One region of the Streptomyces sp. NPDC048057 genome, then DNA from elsewhere that is predicted to be linked to it. Evidence: riboswitches for the same ligand, from Rfam matches in the RefSeq annotation. Region 1 holds a riboswitch; each other region holds the start of a gene.

Region 1 (6,039 bases):
GTTCTCGTCCAGGAGCTGGCTGAGGTTGTGGCCCTGGAGCAGCTCCATGACCAGGTAGAGCACCCCGTCGTACTCGCCGAAGTCATGGACGACGGTGACCCCGCGGTGTTGGAGCGCGGCGGCGACCCGGGCTTCTCGACGGAACCGTTCTTGCAGTACGGCGGAGAAGGAGGCGTCGTGGTCCTGGCCGATGGGCTTGAGGCACTTGACCGCGACGCGTCGCCCCAGCGATTCGTCGACGGCGCTCCACACCTCGCCCATGCCGCCGCGCCCGATCAGGTCCAGCAGCCGGTACCGGCTCTGGATCAGCCTGCTCTCCGCCATCTTGCGCCGTCGCCCCCGTCGCCGTGCCCCGTCCTCCCCGCACCGTCCAGTATGGGGCCGTGGCCGTGGAGTTTGTACGGGGTGGGTCCGGCGTGTGGTCATGGACGGGCAATCGGGCGCCGAATGCGGCGCCGTGCGGTCGCGGGGCGGCGCTGTCAGCGCCGTGGCCGACCCGCGACCGCGGGTGGGATCAGACGCCCCAGCGCAGGGCGATGGTGTCGCCGACGTTCACGACCTTCTCGCGGGCCGCGCCCGCGTACGCGGCCCCGTCGACGCTGGCCTTCCAGATGGACGAGCCGCTGTTCGCCTTGCCGTTGAGCGAGGTGATCGGGCCGCTGCCGGACGAGGGGGTGACGCCGGTGACGCAGCCGGCCGGCACCGCCGCCGCGCTCGCGGCTGCCAGCACGTCCCCGAGGGTGGTGGTGGCACCGGTCGGGGTGAAGGGCACCGAGCAGACCTTCAGCCCGCCGGCGCCGTCGTCGACGCTGAGCGCCACTTCGGTCGCGGTCCCGGCGGTGAAGGAGCTCGCGCCCACCCACCGCGGGGCGCCGGCCGTCGTCGGGGTGGGCGGGGCGGCGGTGAACCCGCCGCCCGCGACCGCCCGCAGCGCGTCGATGGAGGAGTACGCCGAGGGTGCGGTGTCGGTGGGCAGGTAGCGGAAGCCGCCGCCCGGCTTGAACTGCTGGGCGATCAGGAAGTCGACCGGCGTCTTGCTGGTGAGGAAGTCCCCGGTCTGCGGGTTGATGCCGCAGGCGTGCAGCCCGGAGACGGCCCAGCCGTTGGAGTTGGTGTTCTGTCCGAACATCGCGTTGAAGGCGCCCGATGCGGCGTCGAGCTTGTTCTTCAAAAAGGTCCTGGCCTGGACGACGTCCGGGTCCGTGTTGGGGACGCCGGCCGCGCAGAGCGCGGCCATCGACGCACCGGTCATGTCGACGTCCCCGGGCGCCGCCAGCCGCGCCGGGTCGCCTTCTGCCTTCTGGTAGTCCCAGCCGCCGTCGTCGTGCTGGTTGGCCCGGATGCGGGTGACGACCGCGTCCAGCAGGGCCTGCGGCACGCGCTGCGCACCGGACTGGGTTCTCGCCCCACCGAGCGCGAGGCCCGCGAACACGGTCCCGTTGTACGTCGCCGAGGGGCCGAAGTAGCCCGGCTCGGCGCTCTGCCAGAAGCCGTAGACGTCGGCGATGAGGTTGCGGGACTCCGAGACCCGGGCCGGGTCGATGCCGGCGGCGTACGCATTGAGGACGCCGCGCTCGTAGTCCGTGACGCGGGGGGAGGCGGAGGGCCAGCCGGGGGTGGTCAGCAGGTTGCGGTACACGGTCCGGGCGTTCTTGCTGGCGTCGCCGCCCGGGGTGACGTCCACCGCGGCGGTGCCGGCCGCGGCGAAGGCGCTGAAGGCCCACTCGTTCGACAGGCCGGAGCCCGCGTACGAACCGTCCGCGGCTTGGAGGGACTTCAGATACGTCACGCCGATCGCCTTCGACGCGGCTATCTGCGCGGGCGTCGAAGTGGCCGACGCGGGCGACGCGCCCAGCGCGAGGGCGCCCGCGACCGCCGGCGCGGTGACGAGGAGGCGCAGCCGCCGCGGGCGGCGCGCTGCGGGGATCGAGTACGGGACATGGCCTGCTCCTGGGGTGGGGGACGCCGACCGGTCCCGCCCCTGCCCGGCCGCGGTGCTTGCGGGGACCGGGGCCGCGGAGAAGACGGTGGGGCCGCCGTCCGAACGCGAGGTAACGGCTTCCTGGGTGGTGCGTGCCGCACGGGCATTCGGACTCGGTACGGCCCTCGGCCGTCCCACACCGCTGCGCGTCAGTTCCGGACTCCCACCGGATTCCCCCGTGTGACAGCCCTGGACGCTACCCGAGCGCCAACTGGCGCGCCAGCAGGCCGCCTTGCGGGGATCGAGGGGGATCCACAGCGGGTGACCAGCGCCGTGCGGGGGCATCTTGACGCTCACTTCGGCCACGTGTTCCAATCCGGCTGATACACGCTCACGTCCAGGGGAAGCCGGTCGAATCCCGGCGCTGACCCGCAACCGTGGACCCGTCCGAGGACGGGTGAGCCGGACTGCCTGGAGTGGGTGCACAGCGAGAAGCGCCGTCGCGGACTACGGCGTGGTCGACCGGTCGTCCCGCGGTGCGTCCTGCCCGTGGACCCCGCCCCGCCACGCCCCGGTCCGCCCGGACGACACGAGGGGTCGCGGTGGCAGGGACGGGACGCACAGACGGGTTCAGATCCGGGCCGAGGGCCCTGCTGCCGCTGGTGGTGGCGGTGCTGACGTGCTGCGCGAGCGCGGTGTTCGCCGTTGCGCCCGCCGCCGTCGCCGCCCCTTCGGACACCGTGGTTGCCGGCGAACCGCTGGATGCGTGCACCCCCGCCAAGGGCTCCGTCGTCGCGGTCGACTTCGGCCGTTTCCGGGGACCCGTCCAGCGCGGTTGCGCGACCGGGGCGAAGACCGGCTACGAACTGCTCCGGCAGGGCGGGTTCACCACCGCCGGCACCGACCACGACGGCCCGGGCTTCATCTGCCGCATCGGCCACCCCGAGGTCGCCGCCGGGAAGCAGTACCCCGCCCCGGAGCAGGAGAAGTGCCAGCACACCCCGCCCGCGTCGGCGTACTGGTCGTACTGGGTCGCCGCCCCGACCGACAAGGAGTGGCGCTACAGCCAGTACGGCGCGATGGGGAGGCAGTTGAAGCCCGGCGACGTGGACGCGTGGGTCTTCGGCGCCACCGAGATCGGCGGCAGCGGCGGCAAGCCGTCCTTCACGCCCGATCAGGTGCGCGCCGGCGCCGGACCGGGCGAGGTGCGGGCCAAGGCCGCCGCGGACTGGTTCCGGAGCCGGCTCACCGACGGGGAGCGGATCGTCGACCCCGCGAACGAAGGCCCGGGCACCCCCAACTACCTGCTGACCACGGAGGCGGCGTACGCGCTGGCCGCGGGCAGCGGCAAGAGCGCCGCGCTCGACAAGGTGACGGCCTACCTGCGCGCCCGTACCACCGATTACGCCTACCGGGACGGGAAGGACGCCGCTCCGGACGCGATCGCGGCGGCCCGGCTCGCCCTGCTGGCGCAGGTCGTCGGCGAGGACCCGCGCGACTTCGGCGGCCACGACCTCGTCGGTGACCTGGTCGACAACGTGTGCGCGACGGATCCGGACCCGGCCCGCCCCACCCCCGGCTGCACCGCCCGGGGCGACTTCCGCCACGCCTCGTCCGCCGAAGGGCAGTCGCTGGCCGTGCTGGCGGTGCTGCGCGCCGGGGTGCGGCCACCGGCCGACGCGGTGACCCGGTTGACCCAACTCGCCTGCGCCGACGGCGGCTTCACCAGCCTGTTGATCGCGCCCGGGGAGCTGTGCGACGGCGAACCGCACGCCACGGGCCTGGTGACGTTGGCGCTCCGCCAGGCGGGGGGCCACGACGCCGACGTGGCCCGGGCGCGCACGTACCTCACCGGGCAGCAGCGCAGCGACGGCGCGTTCCCCGTCTACACGGGCGCGCCGAACGCGAGCACGGTGGCCACCGCATACGCGGCGCAGGCCCTGCGGGCCCTCGGGGACGCGGCGCGCGCCGACGCCGCGGTCGCTTGGCTCGCGGGCAAGCAGTTCTCCCTCGGCGGCTTCGGGTTCGACGAGGAGGCGAGCGAGGCGTCCGCGTACGCGACGGCGCCCGCCGTGCTCGCGGGACAGGACACCGACCTGCTGACCCTCGTGGTCAAGAAGCCGGACACGCCCGGGCCCGGGCCTGGACCTGGCCCGGGTCCAGGGCCAGGCCCCGGGCCCGGGCCCGGTGACGGCGACCCGGGCGAGGGGCCTGACCTGAAGAAGGGCGTGGCATACCTCACCCACGCCGACCGGCTGGTGCGTGGCCGCTACTACACCTCGGGTCCCGCTTCGCCGCGTGCCGACTTCGGCCTCACCATCGACGGTGCGTACGCGCTGGCGGCCACCGGCCTGAACAACGCCAAGCTGCGCGGGATCGTCGACTTCCTGGACCGCGGAGGCAAGGACGGCGAGGGCCGGGCGGTGCACGACTGGACCGGCGCGGGCGGTCGACAGGCCGTGGGCGGCGCCCTCGCCAAGACGGCGGTCCTCGCCCAGGTCGTGGAGCGCGACCCGCGCAACTTCGGCGGTCGTGATCTGATCGCCGCCCTGGGCAAGGCCGTCTGCAAGACCCCGAGCCCGGGCGCGGACCGCTCGTGCCCCGCCAAGGGCGCCTACACCCACGCGCCGTCCGTCTTCGGCCAGTCCCTGGGCGTCATCGCCCAACTGCGGGCGGGCGAGCGGGCCGCGGCGGCGGCCCCGGTGGCGTATCTGCTCTCCCTCCAACACCCGTCGGGCGCCTGGCCGAGCCTGGTCCCGCCGACCGGTGATGCGGACGTCGACTCCACCGCGATCGCCGCGATGGCCCTGGACCTGGTCGGCGGGGCAAAGGCGGACGCGGCCGTCGACCGGGCGCTGACTTGGATCGCGAGCAAGCAACTGCCGGACGGCGGTTTCCCCGGCGCCGCCGGCACCTCCACCAACTCCGCGGCACTCGCCGTCCAGGGCCTGTCCCTCGACGCCGGCGCGCACCGCGAACGGATCTCCCGCGCCCGGGCGTTCCTCGCCGCGCAGCAGAACCCGGACGGCGGATTCGACGTGGCCAAGGAGGGCCAGCGCGGCTCGGACGTACGGGCCTCCACCCAGGCCGTCGGCGGCACCACCGGGATCTCCTTCGGCACGCTCACCCGCAGCCTGGACGGGACCTCGCCGCAGCCGGACCCCGGCCCGGACCAGGGCCAGGACCCGAAGGTGCCCGACATCGTCACTCCGGTGGACCCCACTGGCGGCCCGGACGCCCACGGCGACTCCCACGGCGGCCGGCTCGCGTCCACCGGTGCCCCCGTCCTGTGGCTGGTGGCGACGGCTACCGCTCTGGTGCTCGTCGGACTGCTCGCCGCCGTCGTCACCCGCCGCAGGCGGGCGGCGCCCGGGAAGGGGCACGTCCTGTGATGCCCCGGACCGTACGGGCCGTGGCGCACGCGGTGGCCGCGCTCGCGCTGCTCGGCGCGGCCCTCGGAGCGTCGGCCGCCCCCGTCGCGGCGGCGCCCCAGCCGATGGGGCGCTGCACGACCTCGTCGGGCGTGGTGCTCGCGGTGGACTTCAGCCGCTGGGGCGGCCCGATCTACCGGTCCTGCGGGACCACCCCCACCACGGGTCACGAACTGCTCAACCAGGGCGGTTGGCGCACCACGGGCACCGGACACGACGGCCCGGCGTTCATCTGCCGGATCGGCTACAGCGGGCACAAGGGGGGCAGGCAGTTCCCGCCGCCGGAGCAGGAGGACTGCATCCTGACCCCGCCCGCCTCAGCCTACTGGTCGTACTGGCACGCGGACCCGGGGAAGAACACCTGGGAGTACAGCCAGTTGGGCGCGATGCTGTACGAGCCGAAGCCCGGCAGCGTCGATCTGTGGATCTTCGGCGGCACCGACGTCGGGGGCACCAAGGGGCGGCCCAAGGTCACCCCGGACCAACTGCGCGCCCGCAACACCGCCCCGACCGGCGGTGGCACGGCCGCGGCACCGCCGCGGTCCACCGAGCGGGCCGCCCCGCCGCCACCCGGCACGGACACTGGTCCCGCGCCCACCCGTACGGCGCCCCCGTCCGCGCCGGCATCGCCGCCGCCGACGTCCCGGTCGTCCTCGTCGTCGAGCCCCACCGCCTCCCCCTCGGCCA
Region 2 (6,039 bases), on a different contig from region 1:
CACGTCCGGGTGGTCGACCTGTACTCCGTCAAACCGCTCGACACGGCGACCCTGCAACGGGCCGCGGACGAGACCGGCTGCCTCGTGACCGTCGAGGACCACCATCCCGAGGGCGGCATCGGGGACGCCGTCGCCGAGGCGTTCGCCGACGGACGCCCGCAGCCGAGGCTGGTACGGCTCGCCGTACGGAACATGCCGGGCTCGGCGACCCCGGAGGAACAGCTGCGGCACGCCGGCATCGACGCCGCGGCCATCGCCGCGGCCGTGCGGCTGCTGGTCGGCGCGGCCGTCGTCCGCTGATCTGCCGCTGATCCGCCCCGATCCGCTGCTCCGGCGGCCGGGGATGCGGGAGCGGGGGGAGTTTGTCAGGGTGGTGGTAGTGCAGGCGTGCGCCGTCGACGCTCCGGCACCCGCCGCCCGTCAGCGCCTGCCAGGCCCACCCGGGCCGGAGCGGCACCTCCGCTCTCCGCGGTGCGAACGACCCCCGGAGCAGTGATGAGCGCCACCTGTGGACGACATGGCCGACACCCCCACCACGACGCCCCCGACACCAGCGCCGAGCTGCGCCGTCTCGCCGTCCTCCCCGACGGTCCGGAACGCGACGTGCTGCGCGAGCAGGTCGTCCGGGCGTGGCTGCCGATGGCGCACCGCATCGCCGGCCGCTACCGCCACCGCGGCGAGGCGCTGGACGACCTGCGCCAGGTCGCGGCGATCGGCCTGGTGAAGGCGGTCGACCACTACGACCCCGGGCGCGGCGCGCCCTTCGAGAGCTACGCCGTACCGACGATCACGGGGGAGGTCCGCCGGCACTTCCGCGACCACAGCTGGACGGTGCGGGTGCCGCGCCGTACGCAGGAGTTCCAGGCCCGCGTCCGCTCGGTGTACCAGGAGCTGGCCCAGTCGGGCCGGGAGCCGTCCGTGCGCGAGATCGCCGAGCGCACCGAACTCGCGGTGTGCGAGGTACGCGAGGGGCTCTCCGCCCTCCACGCCCACACGGCGCTCTCCCTCGACGCCGAACTGGTCCTCGACGGCCGGCCCGGATCCGGCGCCACGCTGGCCGACACGCTCGGCGCACCCGATCCCGCGTTGGAGACGGTGGTGGACCGGGAGGCGGTGAAGCCGCTCCTGGGCGAGCTGAGCGAGCGGGAGCGGCGCCTGCTCTACCTGCGGTTCTTCCAGGGGCTCACGCAGAGCCGGATCGCGGAGGAGTTCGGGATCTCCCAGATGCACGTCTCCAGGCTCCTCACCAGCACCTGCGCACGGCTGCGGGAGCAGGCGGGCGTGGGGGCCGGCAGCATCTGAGGCGGCCGACGCGACCGAGGTGATCGCTTCCTGATCGCTTCCTGACAACTCTCTGACGGGTCGACATGACCATGGCGGGGTCGACGGTGACCAGGGCGTCGACGGAGAGAACAGGAACCCTCAGCGTGGCCAACCAGACACCGGACCCGAACGCCCCGCGCGGACACGGACGACCCCGGCGCCGTGCCTTCCGTGCGTTCGCCGCCGTGGGCGCGGCAGTCGTCTCGACGTGCCTCCTTGCCCCGTCCGCCCCACCTGCCGTCGCCGTCGAGCAGGCACCGGCCGACCGAGTGCCCGCCGTGCCCCGCGGCGCGGTGGTCAGGGCGACGTACGACCTCGGCGACACCGCCTTCGCGCCCAAGGTGCCCTTCCAGGGGCGGAACGAACTCGCCGCGGTGGTGCACCACCCGCGTGACCTGTCCCGGGGCGGTCATCCGCTGATCGTGATGCAGCACGGCCAGTGGACGACGTGCGCCGACCGACCGGCCCGGAACCGGTTGGCCGCGGCGAAACGCGCACGGGACGCCGCGCTGGCGGCCGGCGACGAGGCCGAAGCCGCCCGCCAGGAGAAGATCATCGAGGCGGCAGCGGAGGAACTGCTCGCCTGGCCGTGCCGCCCGGGCGTACCACCCCTGCCGAGCAGCGCGGGCTACGACTACCTCGCGCAGGAGCTGGCCGGGCGCGGCTTCATCGTCGTCTCCACGGGCGTGAACGGCATCAACGCGACCAGCTCCGGCCAGGCCGACACCGTCTACGAAGCACGCGCCGAGCTGATCGACCGACACCTCGCGCTCTGGCGCGACCTGGCCGCCGGCAAGGGCCCGCTCAAGGGCGGCCTCAAGGACACCGCGACCGGCGGCCCGAGCCGTGCCGACTTCCGAGGACGGATCGACTTCCGCCGCGTCGGGACGCTCGGCCACTCCATGGGCGGCGGCGGTGTGTTCCAGCACGCGGCCGACCCGCGGCACCGCAAGTGGCCCGCCGGGGTGCAGATCAAGGCCGTCTTCGCGATCGGACCGACCGCGAACTGGGACAACGAGCCCGTGACCAAGGTCCCGTTCGCCGAGCTGTGGGGCTCCTGCGACCGGGTCAACGCCGGACAGTTCTTCGCCTGGAACAAGGACGCCAACACCGTCCCGATCTACCGCTTCACCCCCAGGGGCGGAAACCACAACTACCCCAACACCCAGTGGTCGCCCTCCAGCGGACAGGTCGACGCCGAGGACGACGCCGTACCCGGGAAGAAGCCCGGACACTGCCTCTCGCAGGACGGCGAGCAGCGCGAGGACCGGCAGTTGGACGAGGCGACGCAGCGCCGGATCACCGTGGAGTACGCCACCGCCTTCTTCCGCCGCCACCTCGGGGGCGACACCACGACCGACGCGCTGCTCACCGGCCGCCGGCAACTGCCCGGCCTGAAGGGCGTGGTCGGCGTCGAGACCAGCAAGGGCCGCACACCGTAGCGCCGCGACCCCGGCGGTACGCTGCACCGCATGATCACTTCAAGCGGGGTCAACGACGACGTCGAGGTCGCCATCGCCGCGGTGCTCGCCGGCGCCGACGTGGTGCGCGACCTGTACGGCCAGCAGCTCGACCGCATCGACAAGGGCGCCGGCGACTTCGCCACCACCGCCGACGTCGCCGGTGAGAAGGCGATCCTCGACGTGATCCGCAGCGCCCGGCCCGAGGACGCCCTGCTCGGCGAGGAGGGCGGCCAACAGGGCGCCGCCGACACCGCCCGCCAGTGGCTGGTGGACCCCCTGTGCGGCACCCTGAACTACGCCGTGGGCACCACCGTGGTGGCCGTCAACGTGGCCCTGCGCGGCGGCGCCGCCGCGGTGGCCGACCCCTTCTCCGGCGAGGTCTTCCACACGGACGGAACGACCGCGCGGGTACGGCACGAGGGCGTCACCGCACCCCTGGAGCCGTCGCCCGTCTCGCGCCTGGTCGACGTCAACCTGGACCCGCCGTTCCCGAGCGCCCCCGGCTTCCGGGCGGTGGAGCTGCTGGCGCGCCCCGAGTTCACCGACCACTTCCGCCCCCGCGTCGTCTCCTCGTCGCTCGCCGTGACCTGGGTGGCCGCCGGGCGGCGCGCCGCGTACGTCACCGACGGCGGCGACCTGTCCGACAGCGTCCACTTCGCGGCCGGCATCGCGCTGTGCCGCGCCGCCGGCTGCGTGGTCACCGGCATCGACGGGGCGCCGCTCGGCTCGACGGGCCGCGGGCTCGTCGTCGCCGCGGACGCCGAGACGCACGAGCTGCTGATGGCGGCCATCGGGGCGTGAGCGCCGGGCCCCGCTGTACGGTCGACGGCTACCCGAGCTGGGGTGTCGAGGTACGGACCCGCAGCAGCGGCTCGTACTGGAGCTCGCCCGGGAGGCGCTGGAGGACGCCGGCCGCCGACCCGGGCGGCTCGCGGGCCGAGGCGCGGGCGTCTTCGTGGGCGCCATGTGGGACGCCTCCGGACCGGTGCTGGCCCGGGCCGGCCAGACCGGCGCGCGCTGCGCCATGACCGGCGCCCACCGCGGGACCGTGGCGCACCGCGTCTCGTACGCCCTGGACCTGCGCGGACCGAGCGTCGTCGTGGACATCCTCCGGCGCCCTGAGGGTCCCCAGCACGACGGGACAGGAAGAGGCCGTCCGGTTGGCACACCGCCGTGCCGGCACCGAACGGGACGGCGTGCAGTACGGGGAACCGCACGGAACCGGAACACCGGTCGGGGACCCGGTCGAGGCCGCAGCGTTCGGCGCGGCAGTGGGCGCAGAACGCACCACCGGGCCCCTCCTCGTGGGGTCGGTGAAGTCGAACATCGGTCACGGCCGCCGAAGTCATTCGGCGCGCCGACGGGTTACGCTTCCTGCGCCCTGTGGGGGAAGTCCGGTTGAAATCCGGCGCTGACCCGCAACGGTGGACGCCGTCCCGGCCCGGGACGGCGTGAGCCCGATCACCCACGGCGGCACACGATCCTGTCAACTCGCCGTGGACTGCGAGAGGATGCCCGGCCCGGTGCTCCGTGCCGCTCCTCCGGGGTGCACGGCCCGAGCCGAAAGAGGCTCCGCTCGTGGCCGTACGCACCGAAGGGACTCCGGCACCCCCACCGACGGAACGCGACGGGCCCCCGCACCCCGGAACGGCGCCGGCGACCGAACGACGGGTGCCGGTGCTCCCCTTACTGTTGGTCCTCGCCCTCGCCCTGCCGCTCTCCGTGGTCTGCGCCGTCGCCATCGGGGCGTCCGGCATCGGCTGGGGCCGGGCCCTGTCCCACCTGTGGGCCGGGCTGACCGGCGGCACCGTCCCCGCCGACCGGGTCGCCGAGTACACCATCGTCTGGGAACTGCGCTTTGCGCGCGCCGTGTTGGCCGCCGTGGTCGGCGCCGGCCTGGCCGCGATCGGCGTCGCGGTCCAGGCCATGGTGCGCAACGCGCTCGCCGACCCCTTCGTCCTCGGCATATCCTCCGGCGCCGCCGTCGGCGCCAACGCCGTCATGATCTTCGGCGCCTTCGCCGCACTCGGCGTCTGGGCCCTGTCCACCGCGGCCTTCGTCTCGGCCCTGCTGGCGATGGCCCTGGTGTACGCGATCGCCGGCAGCGCCGGGGGACTCACCCCCGTCCGACTCGTGCTCACCGGCACCGCCCTGTCCTACGGGTTCACGGCGATCACCACCTTCATGGTCTTCGCCGCCGAACACGGCGAAGCCGCCCGCTCGGCCATGATGTGGCTGCTCGGCAGCCTCGGCGGCGCCGACTGGGCCGCCGTCCCCGTCGCCGCCGGCGCCGTCCTCGCCGGACTCGTCCACCTCGGGCTCTCCGCACGGCGGCTGAACGCCCTCGCCATGGGTGACGAGACCTGCGCCGCGCTCGGCGTCGACCCGGACCGGCTGCGCCGGGAGCTCTTCGTCGTCTGCGCCGCGGTGACCGGCGCGGTGGTCGCGGTCAGCGGTGCCATCGGCTTCGTCGGGCTCATGGTCCCCCACGCCGTACGGATGCTCGTCGGCGCCGACCACCGCAAGGTCCTCCTGCTCGCCCCGCTGACGGGCGCCGTCCTGCTGGTCTGGGTGGACGTCCTGTCCCGGGTGGTGCTCGCCCCCGCCGAGCTCCCGGTGGGCGTGCTGACCGCGGTGATCGGCGTCCCGTGCTTCGTCCTGCTGCTGCGCGGTCGCGGCTATGCGTTCGGAGGCCGCGCATGAACGTCGACATCGACGAGGTGACCGTGACCGTCCACGGGGCGCGCTTGGTCCGGGACGTCTCCCTGCACGCCGACAGCGGCCGGCTGGTCGGCCTCGTCGGCCCCAACGGCAGCGGCAAGTCCACCCTGCTGCGGTGCGCCTACCGTGCGCTGCGCCCGTCCGCCGGCGCCGTCCGGCTGGACGGCGCCGACCTGCACGCCCTCAGCCCGCGCGAGGGGGCGCGGCGCGTGGCCGCACTCCCTCAGGAGACCGTCGGCGAGTTCGACTTCACCGCCTGGGAAGTGGTGGCCATGGGGCGACTGCCGCACCAGCGCGCCGCCGCGAGGACCACCGCCGACGACCGGGCGGCCTGCCGTGCCGCGCTGGACGCGGTGGGTGCGGCCCATCTGGTGGACCGCGGCTTCCTGTCCCTGTCCGGGGGAGAGAAGCAGCGGGTCCTCATCGCCCGGGCACTGGCACAGCGGCCCCGGGTGCTCGTCCTCGACGAACCCACCAACCACCTGGACATCGCCCAGCAGTTGGAGGTCCTGCCGCTGGTGCGCAACAGCGG
Region 3 (6,039 bases), on a different contig from region 1:
CCGTCTGCTCGGTGACGTGCTGCGACTCGAACCGGGCGACCACGTAGGCGCGCTGCGCGGGGTCGACCCGACGCACCTGCGGGGGGTCGGCGGCGAGGTCCGGCCGCAGGTTGTAGAAGTCGAAGTCGATGACCAACATGTCCTGCGGTCGTACGAGCCGAACGCTCGCCACCGGAGCCGGAGCACTCATGCCGGACCCTCCGCACTGTCGAGAGGGCACTACGTATAGCGGGCCGCAAGTCGCCCGGAGAATCCCCCGAACGGGTTACTGCGGAGCGCGCCGGGCGGCCGGATCGGCCGGGATCGGCGCGGAACCCGCCGGTCCGGTCGTGATGGGCTGTCGGGCGGACGACTCCGTCGCCTACAGTGCGGGCGGACCGCGCCCGGTCCGCAGACGCACCAGCCGCCGAACAGGAGCACCCCCGTGGCCACCCGTGTCCCTCCCGGCAGCCCGCCGCCCGAGCCGCTCCCGACCGGCCGACCGGTCCCCGAACTCGCCCCCGAAGCCGTCGCGCAGTGGCGGGAGCGGGGCGGTGACCTCGTCGACCTGCTCACCGAGGCCCAACGGCAGCTCGGCGGCGTGGCCGCGGTCCGGCTCGGACCGCGCCCCACCGTCCTGGTGACCGCGCCCCCGGCGGTGCAGCACGTGCTCGCGCTCCACCCCGACCGCTACGTCAAGCGCTCGCACCGCGCCCGGATGCTGATCGGGGACGGCGTGCTGTCGGCGACGGGCGAGGCGTGGCAGCGCCAACGGCGCCTGCTCCAGTCCCAGTTCACCGGCCGGGGCATGCGGCGTTACGAGGAGCGGATCGCCGAGGCCGCCCGGATCACCGCCGAGCGCTGGGCGGGCCACGCCCGCAGCGGGGAGGTCTTCGACGTCGGCGAGGAGATGCGCCGCTTCGCCCTGGACACCATCTGGCGGTCCCTGACCGGACACCCCGTCGACGCGGAGACGGAGCGGACCCTGGGCGAGATGCCCGCGGTGGTGGCCGCGCTGCCGAGCCTGCCGGCCGACGAGGTCTCCGCGAAGGAGGCCGTCGCCGCGGAGCTGGCCAGGATCGACGCCTTGGCGAGCCGGGCCATCGCCGCCGCCCGCGACGGCGACGAAGGACCCGACGGCCCGGGCCTCCTGCACGTCCTGATCGAAGCATCCGCAACCCGCCCCGAGTACACGGACCGGCTGATTCGCGACGAGCTGGTCACCCTGCTCCTCGCCGGCCACGAGACCACGGCCACCACCCTGACCTGGCTCCACCTCCTGTTGGACGAGAACCCGCAGGCCCGGGAGCGGGCGCTGGCCGCGGGCGAAGCGGGCACCCCCGAGCGGCGGCAGGCCGTGCAGGCCCTCGTCCACGAAACGCTGCGGTTCTACCCGTCCGCGTGGATCCTGCCGCGTTGGACGGCGCAGGACGACGTCCTCGCCGGACACGCGATCGAGGCCGGCACCGACGTCCTGGTCTGCCCGTACCTGACGCACCGCGACCCCGACGTGTGGGAAGCGCCCGGGGCGTTCGACCCCGAGCGCTTCACCACCCCCGGGCGGCGCCCCGACCAGTCGGGCAGCTACCTCCCCTTCGGGCTCGGGCCGCGGGCCTGCCTCGGCCTCCAGTTCGCGCTCCGGGAGTCCACCGTCCTCCTGGAACAGCTACTGCCCCTGTACGTCCCGCGCTTCGACGCCGTCCCGAAGGGGGCCGCGTACGGCATCACCGTGCGCCCCGACGGGCCGACGCCCGCCACGCTCGAAGCGTCCTAGCCCAGCTCCGCGCGGACGGTGCGCGCCGCGGCGACGAGGTGTTCCAGGCAGGCCCGGGTCTCGGCCCAACCCCGGGTCTTCAGACCGCAGTCGGGGTTGACCCACAGCCGTCCGGCGGGGATGGCCTCCAGCCCGGTGCGCAGCAGCGCCGCGGCCTCCTCGACGCTCGGCACCCGGGGCGAGTGGATGTCCCAGACGCCGGGGCCGGCCTCCCGCGGATAGCCGTGGGAGGCGAGTTCGCGGGCCACCTGCATGTGGGAGCGGGCGGCTTCCAGGCTGATGACGTCGGCGTCGAGGTCGTCGATGGCCTGGACGACGTCGCCGAACTCGGCGTAGCACATGTGGGTGTGGATCTGGGTGCCGGCGGCGACGCCGCCGGTGGTGAGCCGGAACGCTTCGGTGGCCCAGGCGAGGTAGTCGGGCCGGTCGTCGGCGCGCAGCGGCAGGGTCTCGCGCAGCGCTGGCTCGTCGACCTGGATCACCGACGTCCCCGCCGCCTCCAGGTCCCCGACCTCGTCGCGCAGGGCGAGGGCGACCTGCCGGGCGGTGTCGCCGAGGGGCTGGTCGTCGCGGACGAACGACCAGGCGAGCATGGTGACCGGGCCGGTGAGCATGCCTTTGACGGGGCGGTCGGTGAGCGACTGGGCGTAGGTGGTCCAGCGCACGGTCATCGGCTCGGGGCGGGAGACGTCGCCGGCGAGGATCGGCGGGCGGACGTAGCGGGTGCCGTACGACTGGACCCAGCCGTGCCGGGTGGCGAGGTAGCCGGTGAGCTGCTCGGCGAAGTACTGGACCATGTCGTTGCGTTCGGGTTCGCCGTGCACCAGGACGTCGAGTCCGGTCTTCTCCTGGAAGGCCAGCACCTCGGCGATCTCGGCCCGGATGCGCTGCTCGTAGCCGGCGGTGTCGATCCGGCCGGCCCGCAGGTCCGCGCGGGCCACCCGCAACTCGTCGGTCTGCGGGAACGAGCCGATGGTGGTGGTCGGCAGCAGCGGCAGCCCGAGGCGTTCGCGCTGGGCCGCGGTGCGCTGCGCGTACGGCTGGGAGCGGCGGGCGTCGGCGTCTGTCACCGCGCGGGCGCGGGCGCGTACGGCCGGGTCCCGGGTGACGGGGGAGGCGGCACGGGAGGCGAGGGCGGCCCGGTTGGCGGTGAGTTCCGCGGTGATGGCGTCGGTGCCGCGGGCCAGGCCCTCGGCGAGGGCGACGACCTCGGCGACCTTCTGCCGGGCGAAGGAGAGCCAGCGCAGGATCTGCGGATCGACGTCCCGCTCCAGGGCAGCGTCCAGGGGGACGTGCAGCAGGGAGCAGGAGGCGGCCACGTCGACGCGGTCGGCGAGACCGAGGAGGGTGCCGAGGGCGGCGAGGGACTTCTCCAGGTCGTTCGCCCAGACGTTGCGCCCGTTGACGACGCCGGCGACCAGGCGCTTGCCCGTCAGGCCCCCGACGGCGGCCAGCGCGTCGAGGTTGGCGGCGGCGGACTCGGTGAAGTCCAGGGCGAGCCCGTCGACCGGCGCCGCGGCGAGGACGGGCAGCGCCGCTCCGAGCCGGCCGAAGTAGGAGGCCACCAGCAGCTTCGGACGGTCCGTCAGGGTGCCGAGGAGCCGGTAGGCGCGGCGCGCGGCATTAAGCTCGGCCGGGGTGCGGTCCTGGACGAGCGCGGGCTCGTCGAGCTGGACCCAGGCGGCGCCGGCCGCACGCAGATCGGCGAGGACCTCCGCGTACACCGGCAGGAGCCGGTCCAGCAGGGTCAGCGGATCGAAGTCCGCGGCCACTCCCGGAGCGGGCTTGGCGAGCAGCAGGTAGGTGACGGGCCCGACGAGCACGGGCCGCGGGGTCAGCCCCAGCGCCAGTGCCTCCGTCAGCTCGGCGACCTGCTTGCCCGAGTCGGCGGTGAACACCGTGTCCGGCCCCAGCTCCGGCACCAGGTAGTGGTAATTCGTGTCGAACCACTTGGTCATCTCCAGCGGGGCGACGGCCTGGGTGCCGCGGGCCATCGCGAAGTACCCGTCGAGGGCGTCCGCGGCGACGGCCGTCCGATGGCGCTCGGGTACGGCGCCCACCATGACGGTGGTGTCCAGGACGTGGTCGTAGTACGAGAAGTCACCGGTCGGGACCTCGTCGACGCCGGCCGCCGCCAGCTCCCGCCATGTGTCGCGGCGCAGCTCGGCCGCGGTGGCGTGCAGGGCTCCGGCGGTGACGCGGCCCTTCCAGTAGCCCTCGATCGCCTTCTTCAACTGCCGGCCCCGACCCTGACGGGGGTAGCCGTACACGGTGGCCCGTGCTGCCGCGGCTGCGGACTCGGTGGTCACGGAGATCTCCTTCGCGAGATGAATCCCTGAGGTCCCGGTGACGGGACGGGGGCGCGAAGGGGTGACGGTGCGAAGGGCGCGCGCCGGGGCGCGGTCGTCCTTCGCCGTACACGCCGACCCGCCCACGAGGTCACCGGGAAGACCGCGCGCGGATCGTCCGCGTGCGGGCAACGGGCAGGTCTTCGGACTCGCGGGCACGCCTGCCGGTCTCCCGGCGGGCACCTACTGGCCGTCGCTTCCCAGGTCCTTCGCGGACCCAGTGCGTATGACGGCGGTCGTTCCCGCTCACCGCTGCGGGGCAGTCCCGGATTCCCACCGGGTTCCCTCTTACGACGCGTTCCGTCTGGCGGACGGGGCGAACCAGCTGCACCGGTCACCCTAGCGGGCGGTCGGCCAGCGGCGGCAGGGCGCGTCCGGCATCCGGATGGTGAGGTGGACCACGCCGACCGGGTCGCCCGCGCGCCGGGGGCGGGGCGCCGTCGCGGCCCCGCCCCCTTCCGACCACCGTCCGGTGGAGGTCAGCCGCCGTTGACGTACGTCCGCAGATGGTGCGCGGTCAGGGTGTCGCCCTCGCTGACGAGTTGCCGCGGGGTGCCGGTGAAGACGACCTCCCCGCCGTCGTGGCCGCCGCCCGGTCCGATGTCGACGATCCAGTCGGCGTGGGCCATCACCGCGAGGTGGTGTTCGATCACGATGACCGAGTTGCCGCCGTCCACCAGCCGGTCGAGCAGGGCCAGCAGCTTGTCGACGTCGGCGAGGTGCAGACCGGTGGTCGGTTCGTCGAGGACGTACGTCGACGCCTTCTCCGCCATGTGGATGGCGAGCTTCAGCCGCTGGCGCTCGCCGCCGGAGAGGGTGTTCAGGGGCTGGCCGAGCCGCAGGTAGCCGAGGCCCACGTCGGCGAGCCGGCCGAGGACGGCGTGCGCCTGGCCCGAGGGGAAGAAGTCGTACGCCTCCTTCACCGGCATGTCCAGGACCTCGCTGATGTTCTTGCCGCGCAGCTTGTAGGTGAGGACCTCGGGGGTGTAGCGCTTGCCCTCGCACTTCTCGCAGACGGTGGTGACGCCGGCCATCATCGCCAGGTCGGTGTAGATGAGCCCGGCGCCGTTGCAGGCGGGGCAGGCGCCTTCGGAGTTGGCGCTGAACAGGGCCGCCTTGACGCCGTTGGCCTTGGCGAAGGCGGTGCGGACGGAGTTGAGCAGGCCGGTGTACGTCGCCGGGTTGGAGCGGCGCGAACCGCGGATGGGGGACTGGTCGGCCACCACCACCCCCTCGCGGCCGGAGAGGTACCCGTGGACGAGGGAGCTCTTCCCGGAGCCGGCGACGCCGGTGACCACGGTCAGCACCCCGAGGGGCACGTCCACCGAGACGTTCTTCAGGTTGTGCAGCGTGGCGTTCTCGATCGGGACGTGCCCGGTGGGGCGGCGCACCGCGTCCCGCAGCGCGGCCCGGTGGCCGAGGTGGCGGCCGGTGAGGGTGGGGGAGGAGCGCAGTCCGGTGACGTCCCCCGCGTAGCCGATCACGCCGCCCTCGGTGCCGGCGCCGGGCCCGAGGTCGACGACGTGGTCGGCGATCGAGATGACCTCGGGCTTGTGCTCGACCACCAGGACCGTGTTGCCCTTGTCGCGCAGCCGCAGCAGCAGCCCGTTCATCCGCTGGATGTCGTGCGGGTGCAGTCCGGTGGTCGGCTCGTCGAAGACGTAGGTGACGTCCGCGAGCGGGGAGCCGAGGTGCCGGACCATCTTGACCCGCTGGGACTCGCCGCCGGAGAGGGTGGAGGAGGTGCGGTCCAGGCTGAGGTAGCCGAGGCCGATCTCCACCAGGGAGTCCAGCAGTTGGCCCAGGTTGCTCAGGAGCGGCGCCACGGAGGGCGCGTCCAGCTTGTGGACGAAGGCGGCCAGGTCGTTGATCTGGAGGGCGGCGCACTCGGCGATGTTCAACCCGCCGATGCGACAGTCCAGCGCTGCGCGGTTGAGG

What was found. Region 1 has a riboswitch for cobalamin ahead of AB0E05_RS22245 (prenyltransferase/squalene oxidase repeat-containing protein). Riboswitches for the same ligand answer to the same signal wherever they lie in the genome.
Region 2: it holds a riboswitch for cobalamin, as region 1 does, so the genes downstream of both, AB0E05_RS15925 (iron ABC transporter permease) here and AB0E05_RS22245 (prenyltransferase/squalene oxidase repeat-containing protein) in region 1, are expected to answer to the same signal.
Region 3: it holds a riboswitch for cobalamin, as region 1 does, so the genes downstream of both, metE (5-methyltetrahydropteroyltriglutamate--homocysteine S-methyltransferase) here and AB0E05_RS22245 (prenyltransferase/squalene oxidase repeat-containing protein) in region 1, are expected to answer to the same signal.

What each region holds. Positions count from the first base shown of each region.
Region 1 is NZ_JBEZNF010000018.1:151,420-157,458, reverse strand. Features, by position in the region: gene AB0E05_RS22255 (serine/threonine-protein kinase) at 1-324, opposite strand, end outside; gene AB0E05_RS22250 (prenyltransferase/squalene oxidase repeat-containing protein) at 515-1,900, opposite strand; cobalamin riboswitch at 2,083-2,158, opposite strand; cobalamin riboswitch at 2,282-2,411, shown strand; gene AB0E05_RS22245 (prenyltransferase/squalene oxidase repeat-containing protein) at 2,617-5,313, shown strand; gene AB0E05_RS22240 (hypothetical protein) at 5,313-6,039, shown strand, end outside.
Region 2 is NZ_JBEZNF010000012.1:54,412-60,450, reverse strand. Features, by position in the region: gene AB0E05_RS15955 (transketolase) at 1-300, shown strand, start outside; gene AB0E05_RS15950 (SigB/SigF/SigG family RNA polymerase sigma factor) at 496-1,302, shown strand; gene AB0E05_RS15945 (alpha/beta hydrolase) at 1,428-2,765, shown strand; gene AB0E05_RS15940 (inositol monophosphatase family protein) at 2,796-3,587, shown strand; partial or broken gene AB0E05_RS15935 (beta-ketoacyl synthase N-terminal-like domain-containing protein) at 3,601-3,831, shown strand; partial or broken gene AB0E05_RS15930 (hypothetical protein) at 3,947-4,066, shown strand; cobalamin riboswitch at 4,127-4,274, shown strand; gene AB0E05_RS15925 (iron ABC transporter permease) at 4,365-5,489, shown strand; gene AB0E05_RS15920 (ABC transporter ATP-binding protein) at 5,486-6,039, shown strand, end outside.
Region 3 is NZ_JBEZNF010000034.1:39,860-45,898, forward strand. Features, by position in the region: gene AB0E05_RS31395 (hypothetical protein) at 1-190, opposite strand, end outside; gene AB0E05_RS31400 (cytochrome P450) at 425-1,753, shown strand; gene metE (5-methyltetrahydropteroyltriglutamate--homocysteine S-methyltransferase) at 1,750-4,062, opposite strand; cobalamin riboswitch at 4,239-4,392, opposite strand; gene AB0E05_RS31410 (excinuclease ABC subunit UvrA) at 4,581-6,039, opposite strand, start outside.